Regions from separate parts of the Micromonospora sp. NPDC000207 genome, predicted to be linked through region 1. Evidence: riboswitches for the same ligand, from Rfam matches in the RefSeq annotation. Region 1 holds a riboswitch; each other region holds the start of a gene.

Region 1 (4,339 bases):
CGGGGGGTCCAGCTCTACGTCAAGCGTGTGTTCATCATGGAGGACTGCGAGGCGCTGATCCCCAACTACCTGCGCTTCGTCAAGGGTGTGGTGGACGCGCACGACCTGTCGCTGAACATCTCCCGGGAGATCCTGCAGCAGGACCGGCAGATCCAGGTGGTCCGCCGCCGCCTGGTCCGCAAGATCCTCGCCACGGTGAAGGACCTGAAGGCCAACAACGAGGAGAAGTACCGCACCCTCTGGGCCGAGTTCGGTCGGGCCCTCAAGGAGGGTCTCCTGGAGGACCCGGACAACCGGGACACCCTGCTGGAGATCGTGTCGGTGGCCTCCACCGACGACCCGGCGGAGCTGACCACCCTCGCCGGGTACGTCGAGCGGATGAAGGACGGCCAGGGCGACATCTACTACGCCACCGGTGAGTCCCGGTCGATGATCGAGAACTCCCCGCACATGGAGGCGTTCCGGGCCAAGGGCTACGAGGTGCTCATCCTCACCGACCCGGTGGACGAGGTCTGGGTGGAGCAGGTCGGCCAGTTCGACGGCCGGTCGCTGCGCTCCATCGCCAAGGGCCAGGTCGACCTGGACACCGAGGAGGAGAAGAAGGAGGCCGAGGCCGAGCGGGAGCAGCGCACCCAGGAGTTCGCCGGTCTGCTGACCTTCCTCACCGAAAAGCTCGCCGAGAACGTCAAGGAGGTCCGGCTCTCCTCGCGGCTGACCACCTCACCGGCGTGCGTGGTGGGCGACGCGTACGACATGACCCCGACCCTGGAGAAGATGTACCGGGCGATGGGTCAGGAGGTCCCGCCGGTGAAGCGGATCCTGGAACTCAACCCGACCCACCCGCTGGTCGCCGGGCTGCGTACCTCCCACGAGCAGGGTGAGGACCCGGCCGCCCTCGTCGAGACCGCCGAGCTGCTGTACGGCATGGCGCTGCTGGCCGAGGGCGGGGAGCTGACCGACCCGGCCCGGTTCACCCGGCTCCTGGCCGACCGGCTGGCCCGTACCCTCTGATCTTTTCCGGTCAGACGTGTCTCGCGGGCCCGGTGTTGCCGCACCGGACCCGCGAGACGTCACGGCCCGACGCCGGGTGTCACCCCGCCCGGCGTCGTGAGACTCAGGCCGCCGCGACCGAGCCGGGGTAGCGGGGCGGCGGTGCGACCGCAGCCAACGCGGGCCGCTCCACGTGCTGCTGCTCCTGCTCGGCCGGGTACGCCAGCTGCAACGCCCGCCGCGCCCACGTGTAGGCGGCGCACGGCTGCGGGCCGTCGGCACACTGCAGGTTCCGGCACTGCCCCTGCGCGGCATCCCGGTGCTGCTCGGCGACGACGATCGCCTGTCGCCACAGCATGGTGTCGGTCACGCCCGCCGGCACGGCGTCGCGCCGGTCGGATCCGGTGGAACTGGACATGAGCGGCCCCCCTCGTACGCGATGTCCCCTTAACCCTCACCACTCAACCCCTGTTCTAACCGTTCCGACCCGTCACAGTTGGGTGACGGTCGACACGGATGCCCTGGTCAGAGGTGTGTGAAGGCGCAGAATGCCGCCTGAGCGGCGAGTTCGCAACCCCTCCCCGTGTGGCCTGGTGAACAACCTCACGCAGCGTATGCACCCGCCCCGGGCCACCCCTACCGTCGTACGGGTCCGCCCGACGCGGACACCGCCCGCCGGAGTACGCCCAATCCATGCCCCCGGCTCCGCGGAACACTCCACCACAGGGCATGGAGCGGGGGACCCAGGTTCCACGGTGCACGTCACCTCGGGGTGAAGCCGCCCACCGGCGGCCGGGCTCCTCGGCCCGAACCCGACAGCTCACCTCGTCGGCGTGGAGGAACCCCATGGCAACTCGAACCACCTCGTCCCGCGCCCTGCGCACCCCCCGACGGATCCTCGGCACCCTCGCCGTCGGTGCCGTGACCGGCCTCGCCGCCGTGTTCGGCACCGCCGCTCCCGCCCACGCCGACAGCGTCGACTGGGACGCCATCGCCCAGTGCGAGTCCGGCGGCGACTGGAGCATCAACACCGGCAACGGCTACTTCGGTGGCCTGCAGTTCGTCCAGAGCACCTGGGAGGCGTACGGCGGCCTCCAGTACGCCACCCGCGCCGACCTGGCCACCCGCGCCCAGCAGATCGCCGTCGCCGAGCAGGTCCTGCAGGGCCAGGGCATCGGGGCCTGGCCGACCTGCGGCCCCCTGGGTGGCCCGGTCTCCCCCTCGGGCGGGTCGACCTCCGCCGCCGACGCCGCCGCCCAGCGCGCCGAGCAGCCCGCGTCGCGCAGCACCGACCGGGACACGTACGTCGTCGAGGCCGGTGACACCCTCGTGAAGATCGCCGCCGCCCACGACGTCACCGGCGGGTGGCAGGGTCTGCACGAGCGCAACAAGGACGTCATCGGCGACGACCCGGGCCTGATCATCCCCGGTCAGCGGCTCACCCTCTGACGTCGAGGCGAAACCCGGCCGGGGCGCACCTCCCGGCCGGGTTCCCCGCCGCCCTTCCCCGCCGGTCGTGCCGGACCGTCCGGTTCTCCGCCCACCTGGGCGCTGGGTTCCGTCCCCGCGCGGGTATCTCCAGGGTGGACACGCGTAGTGACGTCGCCGGTGGGGTACCAGCGACAACCATGAGCACGAAAACCCTGGACGAGCGCCCCACGGACCCGGCCCGCCCCGACCCGACCGCCGACTCGACCACCACCGACCCGGCCGCCACGGACCCCGTCGGCACCGATCCGGCGGGCGGCACCGATCGGGCGGGTGGCACGACGACGCTGGGCACCGTGGCCGTCGTCGCACACCGTAAGAAGACCTTCGGCGGCGGGCTCGACGAACTCCGCGCCGCCCTGGTCGGCGCGGGGGTGAAGAACCTGCTCTGGTACGAGGTGCCGAAGAGCCGCAAGGCGCCGAAGAAGGTCCGTAAGGCCCTCGACGAGGGGGCCGAACTGGTCTTCGTCTGGGGCGGCGACGGCACCGTCCAGCGCAGTGCGGACGCCATGGCCGGATCCGGGGTCCCGATGGCCGTCCTGCCGGCCGGGACCGCCAACCTCTTCGCCACCAACCTGGGCATCCCCACCGACCTGCCCGAGGCGGTCAGGATCGGTCTGCACGGCCCGCGCCGCACCGTCGACCTGGGCAAGGTCAACGGGGAACACTTCGCGGTGATGGCCGGTGCCGGGTTCGACGCCGAGTTGATCCGTGACGCCGACCGTAACCTCAAGGGCCGCCTCGGCCGCCTCGCCTACGTCCTGACCGGGCTGCGACACGTGCGCGGCGAGTGCGTCCGGACCCGGATCAGAATCGACGGCAGCGACTGGTTCGACGGAGAGGCCAGCTGCGTGCTCTTCGGCAACGTCGGCACCATCACCGGCGGCATCCCCGCCTTCGACGACGCCCGCCCTGACGACGGTGCCCTGGAGGTCGGGGTGGCCACCGCCAGCGGCGCTGTCGACTGGGCCCGCACCCTGGGCCGGATGGCCGCCGGGCGCTCCGAGGAGTCCCCCTTCGTCCGGATCACCCGGGGACGCAGCATCAAGGTACGCCTCGACGCCCCCAGGACGTACGAACTCGACGGGGGTGCCCGGGGTGAGACGAACCGGCTCAAGGTGAAGGTCGTCCCGGCGGCGCTGACCGTCTGCTGCCCGGAAACCCAACAGGCGTAAGGCTTTCCCCGTCCAGGGGGTGTGGGATCGATGGTGTCTCCTGGCTAGGCTGGCCCCCGGTGATCATCAGGAATCACCGGGGTGACCGGCGACGGAGGAACAGGATTCACCGATGGATCTGAACGAGCGGGTGGGCACGGCACAGCGGACCCAGGTTCTCGAACTGCTGTCGCAGGCACTCGAACAGGGCTACATCGACCTGGCCGACTACGAACGCCGGATGGCGGCGGTCCACAGCGCGACGGTCGTCGGCGACCTGACGGGGCAGGTCGCCGATCTGCCCCGTCAGTTTCACTGGCACCCGCACCAGGCCTCCGCCGCCACGCCCAACCCGCAGGTCACCGTCGACCCCGAGCAGCGCACCCGGACGATGACGATCGCCTCGGTCGCGCTCGGCGGGTTCTCGGTGGTCGCCTCGCTCTGCGCGGGGATCGGCGCCCTGTTCGGGGTGGCCGCGATCCTGCTCGGGCGCCCCGGTCTCAAGAGCGCCCGTAACCACAACCTCGCCCTGACCGGCGTCATCCTCGGCGCTGTCGGCATCGTCTTCTCCATCTGCGCCATCGGCATCCTCGTCTTCGGCGAACCGATTCCCGACCAGTCCTGACCCGCCCAGCCCGACACGTCACCGCCGGAACCCCGCCCAGACGCGTCACCGTCAGAACCCCCGCCCAGACGGGTCACCGTCA
Region 2 (4,339 bases), on a different contig from region 1:
GGAGAAGTTCGAGGTGGTCGGCCGCCCCCAGGTGGAGGCGATCGAGGTCCGCCGGGAGGCGGTACGGGGCCTGGCCGGCCCGACGGTCCTCTACACCCCCACCTGGACCGGGCACCACGCCGACGCCAACTACTGCTCCCTGCCGCAGGGCGAGACCCTGGTCCGGGCGCTGCTGGCCCGGGGTGCCACTGTCATCCTCCGGGCCCACCCGTACACCACGCAGAACCCGGCCTCGGCCCGACAGCTGGCCCGGCTCACCGAGCTGCTCTCCACCGACCGGGCCCGCACCGGACGGCCGCACGTCTTCGGGGCCGCCGCCAGTCGGGACCTGACCCTCACCGAGTGCGTCAACCGGTCGGACGCGCTGGTGTCGGACGTCTCCGGGGTCATCTCCGACTACCTCTACTCGGGCAAGCCGTACGCGGTGACCGACATGGTGGGCGAGGGTGACCGGTTCACCGAGCGGTTCCCCCTGGCCGGTTCGGCGTACGTGCTGCGGCGGGACATGTCGAACGTCGACGAGGTGCTGACCGCGCTGTTGCAGACCGATCCGGCGGAGTCGGCCCGGTGGCACACCCGTACCCGCTACCTCGGGGACTTCCCGGCCGAGTCCTACGCCGAGGTGTTCCTGGCGGCCGCCCGGCGGCACCTGGACCCGGCGTGGACCCCGCCGGGTCCGCGTACCGGCGCAGGTGCCGGGCTGGCCGACGCCGCCACCGGGCCGCTCTCCCCCACCGGCTGAGCGACCGACCCACCGCGACGAGACGGGCACCGCTCTCCCCCACCGGCTGAGTGGCCACCGGAACGGGTGCCGCCCCCCATCGGCTGAGCGACCCCGACGAGAACGAGACGGGCGCCGTCCCCCTGCGCAGGGGGACGGTGCCCGTCTCGTGGATCGGGTGGGGACTGCCGGCTCAGGCGGAGTAGCCCCGGCTGGCGATCCAGTCGGCAAGAGTGCCCACTGTCAGCCAGTACGTCGGGACCGCCGGGTTCGCCGAGTCGGCGATCTTGACGGTCCGGCCGTCGTCGCGGTAGCCGACCACCGCGACGTAGTGTCCGCCCGGGAAGGAGTGCCAGCCCCCGGCGAGGTCGGTGGTGGTCCCGGCCACGTTCACCACCACGCCGCGCTCGTCGGCGACCGCCGCGACCAGGTCGGCCCGGAGCCGCTCGGTCTGGGCGGTGGTGGCGGCGTTGCCGGGGATCATCGTGGTCCGGTACGGGCTGCCGTCCACCACCTGGTTGAGCACCCGGGTGGTGTCGGCGGCCGAGTTGGTGCCCATCGTCGTGGTGCCGAGCCGCACCGCCAGGTCGTCCTGGGTCCGGGCCAGGCCCATGGCCGACAGCGCGTTGCGTACCGCCGCCGGGCCGCAGTAGTAGTAGGTGATCTGGGACTGGTGGTCGTGGTCGAGGACCCTCGACGCGGGCGGCTTGGGAGTCGCCGTACGGGTCAGATCGGCCGCCGGGGCTGTGGTGCTGGTGGCGCTGCTCGCCGTCGCCGTCGGAGCGGGGCTCTGCGAACGGGCGGTGGCGGTCGGGGCCGGGGTGGTCAGCGACGGCGCCGGGGTCTGCGGCGCGCTCAACTCGGCGCGGGCGGGGAGGTCACCGGCGTAGGGGGCCTGCTCGGCGACGGCGGCCGGGGTGGGCTGATCGAGGTCGGACCCGTCACCGGTGACGGCGACGCCGACTCCGACGCCCGAGGCCACCATGAGGGTCGCGGCCGAGGCGGCGACGACCTGGTACTGGCGGTCTGCGGTGAGCCGCCGCAGCTGTCGCCTGAGATGGTGTCTCACTGTCGACTGGAGGGGATGGTGAGGCAAGGAACGGGGCTCCTTCCGATTCCGCCTACCGGGTTAGCTGACGGATTCGGGCGGGAAGAAGTCGCCCTACCGGGAGCGTCGGCTCCCGGATTCACCCCGGACTACGTGGGTCCCCGGCTCGTCCTGAGACGATTGAGCGGGTCGGGGCGGCGTCGCTTCTTGCGATCGGGAACCGCACCGGACGCAGCGACACTACTGGCCGAGCTTTTCCCTGCCAACCCGGCTTGACCTGCTTAAACCTCGATCATGGCAGCAATCTTCACCGCAGTCCGACAGTGTCGTGTATCTATGGGACGGGCGGTTTCATCCACCCGTCGAGGTCCACAACCGGACGTTCGGTGAGCATCCCCGAGGAATTGTCGGCCAATGACGTCCGCCCTGCGTCGCGTGACCGGATCCGGCGTCCTGTGAGCGGCATCACCGTCACGGACGGGATGGGTCAGCGTCGTTCGGCGTCACCCACCGGCTGCTCGGCGGCGGACGCCCCCGAGCGCGGCCCCGGCACGACCGACTGCGGCTCGGGCTCGACCGACTGCGGCTCGGGCTCGACCGACTGCGGTCCCGGCGCGACCGACTCCGGCCCGGGCGCTACCTGTCGTGGGTCCGAACCGGGCGGCTGCGGTCCCGGCCCACGCCGGTTCCGACCGGAGCGGGAGGGGGCGAGCAGGCGCATCATCGGGGTCTCCAGGTACCTGTGCATCAGCCCGGCCAGCACCAGGTTGACAAGGAGGAAGGCCACCACCGCCACCGGCCCCCACCAGCCGGGCAGGCCGACGCCGTAGACGCCGACGAGCCGGAGCACAGTGACCATGACGAAGACGTGCACCAGGTAGAAGGCGAAGGAGACCTCGCCGAGCCAGAGCATCGGCCGGGAGCGCCAGGGTGAGCGGCGGCCGTTGATGTCGGCGTCCGCCGCAGCGGTGATGACCAGGATGTACGCCACCGACAGGACGGCCGCCCAGAGCTCGGCGCGGATGATCTCACCGGCGGCCACCCAGACGGCCACGAAGACCACGCTGGCCACCGTCAGCCGGGGACCGCGCCAGCAGCCCCGACGCATCAGCTCGGCGGCGGCGACGCCCATCCAGAACTCGAACGACCTGGTGATCGGGAAGATCTGGGTGAACCACCACCGGTACTCCGGTGGCACCAGCAGCTGCGTCGGCCAGAGCGCCAGGATCAGCAGCGGTACGGCGACGACGACGGCCCAGAGCATCCAGGGCCGGGCCCGCCGGATCGCCGGGAGCGCGAACGGCAGACAGAGGTAGAAGAACAGCTCGCAGGAGAGCGACCAGCTCACCGTGTTGATGCTGTAGAAGTGGCCCGGAGTGGGGTCCCACGCCTGCAACAGCAGCAGGTTGGTGAGCGCCACCTGACCGTTGACCGGGTCGACGAAGTAGAGACCGACCAGCAGCACGACCATCCACATCAGAACGTGGTTGGGATAGATCTTCGCGGCCCGGCGACGCCAGAAGGCCCGTTTCGAGTCCTCGGGGCGGGCCGACCAGACCAGGACGAAACCGCTGAGGATGAAGAAGAACTGCACTCCGGAGAGGCCGAGGGTGAAGACCTTCTCCAACACGCCCTGGGGTCCCGGCTCGGCGACGACCCGCATGGTGGCGGCGTGGAACCCGTACACCAGCAGGGCGGCGATCCACCGCAGTCCGGTCAGCGAGGGCAGCCGGGACAGGGCGGGGGTCGCTCCGGTGGCGGTCGCGCTGGTCGCCGATACGCTGGTCACGCCACCACACCGACCACGACCGTACGAACCACCACGACGTCTCCTCCTCCACGCTCCGTCGCCGGGGGTCGACCGGCCGCCGCCGGGGACCATACCGCAATCGGACGACCGCTCATCTTCGCGGCCGAATCGGACGGTGGTGACGGGCGTGGAGTAGGTAAGAGCCGATGCCCTAATATCCGCAGACCAGCCAGCGGGGGCATGGACGAGAGGGACCAGTGATGCACCAGCGGATTCTGCTCCGGGCCAAGAAGGGGCCCTTCGACATCTACCCGCCGGAGGAGACATTCGAGCGGAACTGGATCGGCGACAACTCGGGAAACCTGGTTTTCAGCCACTCGGCGCACAAGATCCTCCGGACCGCCAATGCGGAGATCACCTCCACCGGGTTCCGCTCGGACGCCCGGGACGCGGACATGATCAACGAGAACTACGACGTGTTCGTGGTCCCGTTGGCCAACGCCTTCCGGCGCAGTTTCGCCCACCGGCTGGTCAGCATGACCCGGCTGATCCGTCGACTGAAGATCCCGGTGGTCGTCTACGGCGTCGGCGCGCAGACCAACCTCAAGGGCGACCTGGAATACCTGCGCCCGATCGACGACCAGGTCAAGGACTTCGTCGGGGCCGTCCTCGACCGTTCGCACACCATCGGCGTACGCGGTGAGATCACGGAGAACTATCTGCGTTCGCTCGGTTTCGACGCGGTGGAGGTGATCGGCTGTCCGTCGATGTTCCTGCACGGCGACACCCTGCGGGTGGAGAAGAAGAAGCCGTACCTCGG
Region 3 (4,339 bases), on a different contig from region 1:
GTGTCTCACGCTGCGTGTGACGGTGAGGGCCGGACCCTGTCCCCTGATGTGGGGGTTTGACCAGGTAGTTCGTTCAAGGGCAGGTGGGACTTGCGTCAGCCGGAGACTCCCCAGGAGGCGTTCGCCGAGCTTCAGGCAGGCAACGAGCGGTTCGTCGACGGGACACCCCGCCACCCCAACCAGGACGCCGGCCACCGGGCGGCGGTCGCCGGTGAGCAGCACCCCTTCGCCGTGATCGTGGGGTGCTCCGACTCCCGCCTGGCCGCCGAGATCATCTTCGACCGTGGCCTGGGGGACCTCTTCGTGGTCCGGACCGCCGGGCACACCACCGGCCCCGAGGTGCTGGGCAGCGTCGAGTACGCGGTGACGGTGCTGCACACCCCCCTGGTGGTGGTGCTCGGGCACGATTCGTGCGGGGCTGTCGCGGCGGCCGGTGCGGTGGCTGCCGGAGGGCTGCGTCCGGCCGGGCACCTCGGGGCGGTGGTCGACGCCGTCCTGCCCAGCCTCCGGCACGCCGCCGCCCAGGGCATCGTGGACCCGGCGGGGATCATCGACGTCCACATCGCCCAGACGGTCAACGAACTGGTAGGCGACTCGGCGGTCCTGGCCGGTGAGATCGCTGCCGGACGGTGTGCCGTGGTGGGGATGTCGTACCAGCTCAACGCCGGTCGGGTCCGGACGGTGGCGGCGGTTCCGCGTACCCTCTGACCGGTCTTTCGCCCCGGAACACGAACCGGGCCGCGCGCCCCTCACGGCGAACCGGTCTGTGCCTGCGACGACGAACGGGCCGCCCCCCGAAGGAAGGGGAGCGGCCCGGTTCGTGCCAAGCCCCGGCTAGAGCAGCGAGACGTGGACGTGGTCGGTGTGGTTGGACGGGCCGCTGTAGGAACTCCAGCCCGTCGCCGGGAACCAGATCTGCCGGTTCCAGATGACGTAGTAGACGCCCAGCCGGTCGGCGTTACGGACCAGGAACGCGGTCAGGTTGTTGCCGTACATCCGGGTGTCGTTGTTGTGCCAGGGGGAGAACCCGCGGTTCTGGAGGGACCAGTCGCAGGCCCGGCCCTTGGGGTGCTCCCACGGGCCACCGGGGCGGTAACAACCGACGAACCTGTCGAACCCGGCCCGCTTGACCTCCTTGTACATGTGGAGGGTGCGGGGGGTGATGCAGCCGGAGGTGGTGGGGTCGTTCTCGGTGCAACCCTGCGGACGCCAGTTGCCGTTGGAGTCCCGACCCGGTGCGACCTTCGCCACCGGTGACTCGGCCACCACCAGGCCGCCGGTCAGGCCGGTGCCGCCGACCAGGGCGAGTGACTTCTCGGCGTCCCGCTTCTGCTTGGCCATCAGCGCGTGCTGCTTCTGCTGCTCGGTGACCTCGGCGTCGAGCTGCTCCTTGGCCTCGGCAGCCTCGTCCTTGACCTCCTGGACCTCGGCCAGCTTCCGGGCGTTGACCATGTTCAGCTCGTCGAGCGCCTGGGCGCGCTTGACGAACGAGTCGGGCTGGTCGCTGTCAAGGAGCATCGCCATCGCGCCGATCCGCCCGCTGCGGTACGACTGGGCGGCGATCTGCCCCACCTGGGGGGCCAACCGGTCCAGCTCGCTCTGCGCCCGACGGACCTCCAGGTCGAGCTGGAGCTGCCGCTTCTTGGACTTCTCAAGCTTGTTCTGTGCCTGGGTGAAGTTGCGGTTGGTCGTCTCGATGACATCGTTGAGGAGCTTCGAGTCACCGTCCTCGTGCCCCGAGGGCCGAGGCTGGGCCATGGCCGGCGCTGACCCGGAGAAGATGGCCAGCGCGGTGATCACGGCCACCACCGGCGTCAGCCAGCGGCGTAGGGGTGCCGTCACAGTCGTCCCTTCCGTCGGCCGCCGACCGGGTTAGCTGACGGGTTCGGGACGGAAGTGGCCCCTACCGCTTGCGCGGATTCACCCCACGTACCTGGGTCCCCGATTCGCCTCGCGGCGATTGGGCGGCGGTCCCGCTGGCGCCGGTGCGCGCCTTCGGCGGTGACCGGCAGCGAGGTTACCCGAGAGTCGACTCCGGGAGCTACGTCCGGAAGCCGACTTAACGCGTATTTTCGCCGTAGCGGCGGGTGACCAGTGATGAGCTTCTCATTCTGGGAAGCATCGGCGGTCACACTGAGGAGTGTCACCATGCGGGGTCGGAACCTCCTTCTCGATTGCGCCACCCTGCGGGGGCGTCGGGGGACTGACTCCCGGCCCGGGGGTCGCTCAGGGCTTCGAGGGCGTCGTCGCGCTGAGCGGGGGGTCGGGGTCGGGGGTTGGCGTCGGGCCGCGCCGCCTTCTTCTCGGGGGTACGGCGTCCGGCGGCGGTGACCACGGCGGCCAGGGCGGTGGTCAGGGGCACGGCGGCGACCAGTCCGAGCGTGGCGACGACGCTGCGGACGATCTCCTGGGCGAGGAATTCACTGGTCAGGACCTGGCCGGTGGGCCGGGAGTCGGCGACCAGCAGGAGCATCAGGGGCAGTGAGGCACCCGCGTACGCCAGCACGATCGTGTTGACCACCGACGCGATGTGGGCCCGCCCGACCCGGGTCCCCGCCTTGTAGAGCTGGAGTGCTGTCAGCTTCGGGTTGGCGTTGCCCACCTCGGTCACCGTGGCGGCCTGGGTGACCGTGACGTCGTCCAGGACGCCCAGGGACCCGATCACGATCCCGGCCAGCAGCAGTCCGTGCAGGTCGACGTCGGACTGGAACATCGACAGGGTGGTGGCGTCCTCGTCACCGAACCCGGTCAGGTGGGTGGCGGCGGTGGCGGCGGCGGCGAGCAGTCCGGTGAGCACCAGACTGCCCAGGGTGCCCAGGACCGCCACCGAGGTCTGGGCGCTGATCCCGTGGGTGAGATACAGCACGATGAACATGATCAGTGCTGATCCGACAACGGCGATCAGCAGGGGGGACCGGCCGGCGCTGATCCCCGGCACCACGAAGGTGAGCAGGATGGCGAAGCTCGCCGCCAGCCCGCCCAGGGCGGCCAGGCCCCGCCAGCGGCCGAACGCCACGATCGCGGCGGCGAAGAGGACCACCAGCCAGACCAGGGGCTTGCCGCGTTGGTGCTCGGCGATGTTGTAGCTGCTGGTCTCCGGGTCGGCCGGGTCGACCAGCTCGACCAGGATGATCTCGTCGCCCACCGCCACCCGGGGGGCACCCGGGCCGTCCGGGATCGGGGTCTCGACCTCCTGCCCGGCGTCCGGGCCGCTGTCTGCCCGGACGGTCACCGTTCCGCAGGGCCGGTCGGCCCGTTCCGGGGTGCCCTCCGGTCCCGGTTCGACGGGCGGGCAGGGCACCGTCAACACCCGGGTGACGGTCCCCTGGTAGCGGGGTACGTCCTCACCTCCGTCCGCCGTCGGCGTCCGCTCCGGCCAGAGCAGCAGGGCGGCGACGAGGGTGGCTACGAAGAGGGGAACCACCGTCGCGACGAGGACCCGTCGGACCCGGGGTGGGGCGGACGGGGCGTGACTTGTGTGGTCGGCGCCCATTGCGACTCTCCAAACGATCCACGGCGGATTACGTGTGCGTACGCCGGTCGGTTCACCCCGCCCGTGAAAATGCCCGCAACGGCGCAGTCGGATACCCCTTGATCACTCAGGGTGACCGGAATGTGGGGTGCCCGGAGGTCCAACCGGGAATGGTAGTCACCGGATGTGGTCGCGGGGGCGGGTCGGGGCTGGTGGTGGAGGTCGCCACACGCCGGCCCCGGGTGGGCGGGCGGCGGGCGTGAAGGGGTGGTACGGGGCCGGCGGTGCGTGGCGGGCGATGCCGGCGGTGCGTGGCGGGCGGGCCCGGCGGTGAAGTGGCGGGCGAGGTCGGCGGTGGAGTGGCGGCGGGGTCAGCCGCGCTTCATCAGGCGACCGACGGCGGCCATCATCTCGGTGGCCATGTCCTCGGCGCGGCCCTCGGCGGCCCCCTCGTGCATGCAGTGCCGGGTGTGTCCGTCGAGCAGGCCCAGGGCCACCTTGTCCAGGGCCGCCTGGATGGCGGAGATCTGGGTGAGGACGTCGATGCAGTAGCGGTCCTCGTCCACCATCTTCTCGATTCCCCTGACCTGGCCCTCGACCCGGCGCAGCCGGGCGAGGAGCTGGTCCTTGCTGGCGGTGTACCCCCGGGAGGTGCCGGGTGCAGGAGTGGTCATGAAGCCAGCGTACGCCTACCCCCGACGGGTATGGGACGATTACGGTAATACCCCTACGGGGTATGAGTAGAGTAGGCTGCCGGAGGCACACGGAAAGCCTGTCGAGAGGAGAACGGACATGGTCACCAACACCTACCGGGTGCAGGGCATGACCTGCGGACACTGCGTCAAGTCGGTCAGCGACGAGGTCGGC
Region 4 (4,339 bases), on a different contig from region 1:
TGTCACCGCCGACAGCCACCACCGCCGCCGCCCCGGCGGTCATCGAGTCACCGGCCCCCCGAGGGTCGGCGGCGTGCAGTCGGGGCATCTCCACCTCGAACACCTCCCCGTCGACGAGGGCCAGGGCCGGTTCCTCGGCGCGGCTGACCACCACCGTCTGGGCACCGGCCTGGTGCAGGTCGTACATGACCCCGGTGAGTTCGGCGACGCTGTCGTCGGCGGCCAACCCGTCGCGCAGCAGCTCCTCGTGGCTGACCTTGCAGAGGAACACCCCGCTGTCCAGGACGGCGGCGAGGTGCTCCCCGGAGAGGTCGACCACCACCCGACTGCCGTTCTCCCCGAGGTCGGCGGCGAACCGGCGGTACACCTCGGGTGGGACGAGCGACGGCTCGTTGGGGCCGCTCAGGACGCTCACCGGGGCCCGCAGCCCCTCCCCGAGGGCGAGGTTGTAGAGCTCGTCGAGCTCGTGGCGGGTGAGCCGCTCACCAGTCACGTCGACGATCTCCTGTCGGGAACCGTCGCGGCGGTCGTGCACGTACCCGCCGTTGGTCGAGTGGCGGCGTACCGTCCGCAGGTCCACCCCCTCGGTGGCGAGCAACGGCTCCAGGACCTGGCCGAGTTCCCCGCCGATGCTGGCGCAGAGCACCACCGGGACCCCGAGGGAGGAGATCATCCGGGCCTGCCAGACGCCCTGCCCGCCCGGGTGCAGGTGCAGCTCCGGGTGGTCACTGGGCTGTTCGATGGTGACCGTGAGCAGGGGAGTGGGCGCGAACACCATCACGTGCCCGTCCATGGGGCCACCTTCCGTCCGTACGCCGGGTCGCTCACCTGATAACCGTCGACGCGGTGGTCCGGGCACGCCTCGTCGGGCACGAAAACGCCGGGCGTACGCCTCGTCGGGCACGAAGAACGCCCGGTGCCCCACCGTCGTGGCGGGACACCGGGCGTACCCGAGGGTCAGTACACCGACAGGTGCACGTGGTTGGTGTGGTCGCTGGACGGGTCCCCACCCGCTCCGCTGTAGGCTCGCCAGCCGCTGCTGGGCAGCCAGATCTGCCGGTACCAGATCACGTACAGCACGGCCAGCCGGTCGGCGTTGCGGACGTAGTACGCGGCGAGGTTGTTGCCGTACGTCCGGTCCCCGCCGGTGGCGTGCCCACCGAATCCGTTGCGCTGTGCGGCGAAGTCGCACGCCCGACCCTTGGGGTGCTCACCGGAGCCGCCCGGCCGGTAGCAGGAGACGTACCGGGTGAAGCCGGCGGCCTTGGCCTGGTTGAGGGCGTGCAGGGTCCGGGGGGTGATGCACCCGTTGGCCGGGGTGGGGTCGTTGACGCTGCACGACTCCCGGGGCCAGGACCCGTCGGAGTTGCGCGGGGCGGGCTTGGCGGTCTTGGTGCTGTTCCCGCCCGGTCCGCTGGACCCCGTGGACCCGCTGGACCCACTCGACCCGCCGCTGCTGCTGCGCTGCTGGGCCTGTTGCTGCTGCTGTTGCTGGCGGCGGCGCTCGGCCTCCTCACGGCGCTCCTGCGTGACGGCGACGTCGAGGGCCTTCTCGGCCTGGTCCTTGCGCTTTGCCATCGTCGCGACCTGTTTGCGCTGCTCGTTGACCTCGGCATCCAGTTCGACCTTGGTCCGGGCGGACTGGTTGCGGGTCTCCTGGAGCTTGCGCAGCTCCCGCTCCTCGCTGGCGGCGACCTGGTCGAGCGCGGCGGCCCGGTCCATGAAGCCCTCCGGGGAGGTCGCGTTGAGCAGGGCGTTCGCCGCGCCGAGTCGGCCGGTCCGGTACGCGACCTGGGCGATCTCACCGACCTTGGTGTTCTGGACGGCCAGGTCGGAGTCGATGGTCTTGAGCCGACCGTTGAGTTCCTGTTGCCGCTGTGTCGACTTCTCGAGCTTGGCCTTCGCCTCCAGCCATCCCTTGCTGGCCGCCTCCAGCTGGTTGCGCAGAGCCGGGGTGCCGCCCTCGGGATCGGCGTCGGGTGCCGCCAGCAGACCTCCCCGGGTCGCGGCCTGGGCCGGACCGACCGGTGCGACCGCGCCACCGAGGGCGAGGGTCGCGACGAGCAGGGCCGCCATCCGGGCGGTGATGCGTCGCGGTGATGCCACTACTGCCAATGGACCTGTCCTTCCGTCAACCGCCGACCGGGTTAGCTGACGGGTTCGGGACGGAAGATCCCTACCGCTGACGCGGATGCACCCCAGGAACGTGGTTCCCCGGCTCGCCCGGGTGGGCGATTAGGCGGCGGCCACCGTGGGCGCCGATGGGCGCCGCCCGGCGGAGGCCGGGACCGAGCCTACCGGGGTGGGTGTGACGGTTGCAGTCAAAGTGACCGATGGTGTCGGAGAGGCGCACGACAAAGCGCAGCAAAAAGAACATTCCTCGTGGAAATTTAAGCCTGTGCTAATCACCACTCGATGGTTCCGCAGACACCCGCTGACGCTCCGGGTTCGACCTGCAACGTGGCGTGCTCGATGTGGAACTCCTCCCGGAGCGTGGTCCGGGCCGCCGCGAGCACCGTGGCGACCTCCGCGCCCGGGGTGGTGGTCAGGTGGGCCGAGGCGACCTCCATCCCGGAGGTGAGCGTCCACAGGTGCAGGTCGTGCACCTCGGCCACGCCGGGGACCGCCGAGAGCCGGTCGTGCACCTCGGTCACCTGGAGGTGTTCCGGGGCGGCCTGGACCAGGATGCGCAGGGCGGCCCGGGCCAGCCGCCAGGTCCGGGGGAGGATGAACACGCCGATCGCGACCGCCACCACCGGGTCCACCCACCACCAGCCGGTGAACGCGATGACCAGCGCGGCGGCGATCACCCCGACCGAGCCGACCAGGTCGGCGAGCACCTCCAGGTACGCGCCGCGCAGGTTGATGCTCTCCTCGGCGCCCTTGCGCAGCAGTCCGAAGGCGACCACGTTGGCCAGCAGGCCGAGCACCGCCACCCCGAGCATCGGGCCGGTGAGGACCTCCGGCGGATCGCCGATCCGGCGGGCCGCCTCGACGAGGACGTAGACCGCGACCCCGCTGAGCAGCGCCGCGTTGGCCAGGGCGGCGAGCACCTCCAGGCGGTAGAGGCCGAAGGTGCGCTGCGGGTCGGTGGTGGCCCGGCGGGTCGCGGTGATCGCGGCCAGGGCCAGGCCGATGCCGAGCACGTCGGTGAACATGTGCCCGGCGTCGGAGAGCAGGGCCAGCGAGCCGGTGCGGAAGGCGGCGACGGTCTGCACCACTGTGAAGACGGCCAGCAGGGCCAGTGCGGCCCAGAGTCTGCCGACGTGTCGATGGGCGGCGTTCGCCACCGCCGCCGAGTGATCGTGCCCTGCGCCCACGCCCACACCCTCCGTCGTCCGACCCGACCGGGATACAACCTATGCTTACATCGCTATGTATGCAAGTGTCGGACGAGGGGAGGCCGGTCGACAGTCGGAGTCGACGTTCAGCCGGTGGGATCGAGGGTGACCAGGCGCTGGGTGGCCCGGGACAGCGCGACGTAGAGCGTACGAACCCCGGAACCCGGATCGGCCCGGATCTCCCCGGGCGCGACGAGCACCACCCCGTCGTACTCCATGCCCTTGGCCTGGAGGCTCGTCACCACCTGGAGCCGGGGCTCGGCCACCTCGGCCAGCCACCCGGCCACCTCGCGGTGGCGGTGCACCGGCGTGATCACGCCGACGGTCCCCGGCACCTCGGCCAACATGGCCGTCGCCGCGGCCACCGTCTCCGGCGCCAACTCGGCCGCCGACAGCACCCGCTGCACCGGCTCCACCCCGGTGGAGCGGACCGCGACGGGAAGGGGCAGGTCCGGGTCCACCCGACGGATCTCGGCCGCCGCCACCGCGAAGATCTCCGCCGGGTTGCGGTAGTTGGTGGTCAACGTGAACCGGTGCCGCCGACGTCGACCCAGCGCCTGGTCCCGGGCCCGGGTCAGCTCCGCCGGGTCACCCGTCCAGGCGGTCTGGGCCGGGTCGCCGACGACGGTCCAGGACGCCAGCCGCCCCCGTCGGCCGATCATCCGCCACTGCATCGGCGAGACGTCCTGCGCCTCGTCGACGACCACGTGGGCGTACTCCCGGTAGTCCTCCGGGCGCTGCCGGGCCGCCTCCCGGACGGCCCGCTGCCGGTCGGCGAAGGTGCTCAGCTCCCGCACCCCGCCCGCCAGGGCGTACGGGTCCCGCCGGGGGCGGGCCGGCTTCACCGGCTGACCCAGCAACGCGTCCAACTCGTCGAGCAGGGCGATGTCGGCGATGGTCAGGCCCTCGGTGTCCAGGCTCCGCCAGGACTCGGAGAGCAGCCGGACCTCCGCCCGGGACAGGATCCCTCCCGCGTACGCCCGCAGCCGCTCCGGTCG

What was found. Region 1 has a riboswitch for cyclic di-AMP ahead of ABT336_RS04290 (transglycosylase family protein). Riboswitches for the same ligand answer to the same signal wherever they lie in the genome.
Region 2: linked by a shared signal. The riboswitch ahead of ABT336_RS23525 (C39 family peptidase) and the one ahead of ABT336_RS04290 (transglycosylase family protein) in region 1 are both predicted to bind cyclic di-AMP.
Region 3: linked by a shared signal. The riboswitch ahead of ABT336_RS04605 (coiled-coil domain-containing protein) and the one ahead of ABT336_RS04290 (transglycosylase family protein) in region 1 are both predicted to bind cyclic di-AMP.
Region 4: linked by a shared signal. The riboswitch ahead of ABT336_RS01235 (coiled-coil domain-containing protein) and the one ahead of ABT336_RS04290 (transglycosylase family protein) in region 1 are both predicted to bind cyclic di-AMP.

The regions. Positions count from the first base shown of each region.
Region 1 covers NZ_JBEPEQ010000009.1:4,053-8,391, forward strand. The annotation lists gene htpG (molecular chaperone HtpG) at 1-1,011, shown strand, start outside; gene ABT336_RS04285 (hypothetical protein) at 1,115-1,408, opposite strand; cyclic di-AMP (ydaO/yuaA leader) riboswitch at 1,707-1,819, shown strand; gene ABT336_RS04290 (transglycosylase family protein) at 1,837-2,439, shown strand; gene ABT336_RS04295 (diacylglycerol/lipid kinase family protein) at 2,619-3,653, shown strand; gene ABT336_RS04300 (DUF1707 SHOCT-like domain-containing protein) at 3,766-4,257, shown strand.
Region 2 covers NZ_JBEPEQ010000124.1:636-4,974, forward strand. The annotation lists partial or broken gene ABT336_RS23520 (CDP-glycerol glycerophosphotransferase family protein) at 1-742, shown strand, start outside; gene ABT336_RS23525 (C39 family peptidase) at 915-1,790, opposite strand; cyclic di-AMP (ydaO/yuaA leader) riboswitch at 1,825-1,966, opposite strand; gene ABT336_RS23530 (acyltransferase family protein) at 2,257-3,558, opposite strand; gene ABT336_RS23535 (polysaccharide pyruvyl transferase family protein) at 3,780-4,339, shown strand, end outside.
Region 3 covers NZ_JBEPEQ010000010.1:7,456-11,794, forward strand. The annotation lists gene ABT336_RS04595 (hypothetical protein) at 1-9, opposite strand, end outside; gene ABT336_RS04600 (carbonic anhydrase) at 91-708, shown strand; gene ABT336_RS04605 (coiled-coil domain-containing protein) at 835-1,842, opposite strand; cyclic di-AMP (ydaO/yuaA leader) riboswitch at 1,847-1,977, opposite strand; gene ABT336_RS04610 (YibE/F family protein) at 2,144-3,493, opposite strand; gene ABT336_RS04615 (metal-sensitive transcriptional regulator) at 3,844-4,146, opposite strand; gene ABT336_RS04620 (heavy-metal-associated domain-containing protein) at 4,265-4,339, shown strand, end outside.
Region 4 covers NZ_JBEPEQ010000002.1:60,485-64,823, forward strand. The annotation lists gene ABT336_RS01230 (PfkB family carbohydrate kinase) at 1-793, opposite strand, end outside; gene ABT336_RS01235 (coiled-coil domain-containing protein) at 958-2,076, opposite strand; cyclic di-AMP (ydaO/yuaA leader) riboswitch at 2,122-2,252, opposite strand; gene ABT336_RS01240 (cation diffusion facilitator family transporter) at 2,406-3,320, opposite strand; gene ABT336_RS01245 (HelD family protein) at 3,428-4,339, opposite strand, start outside.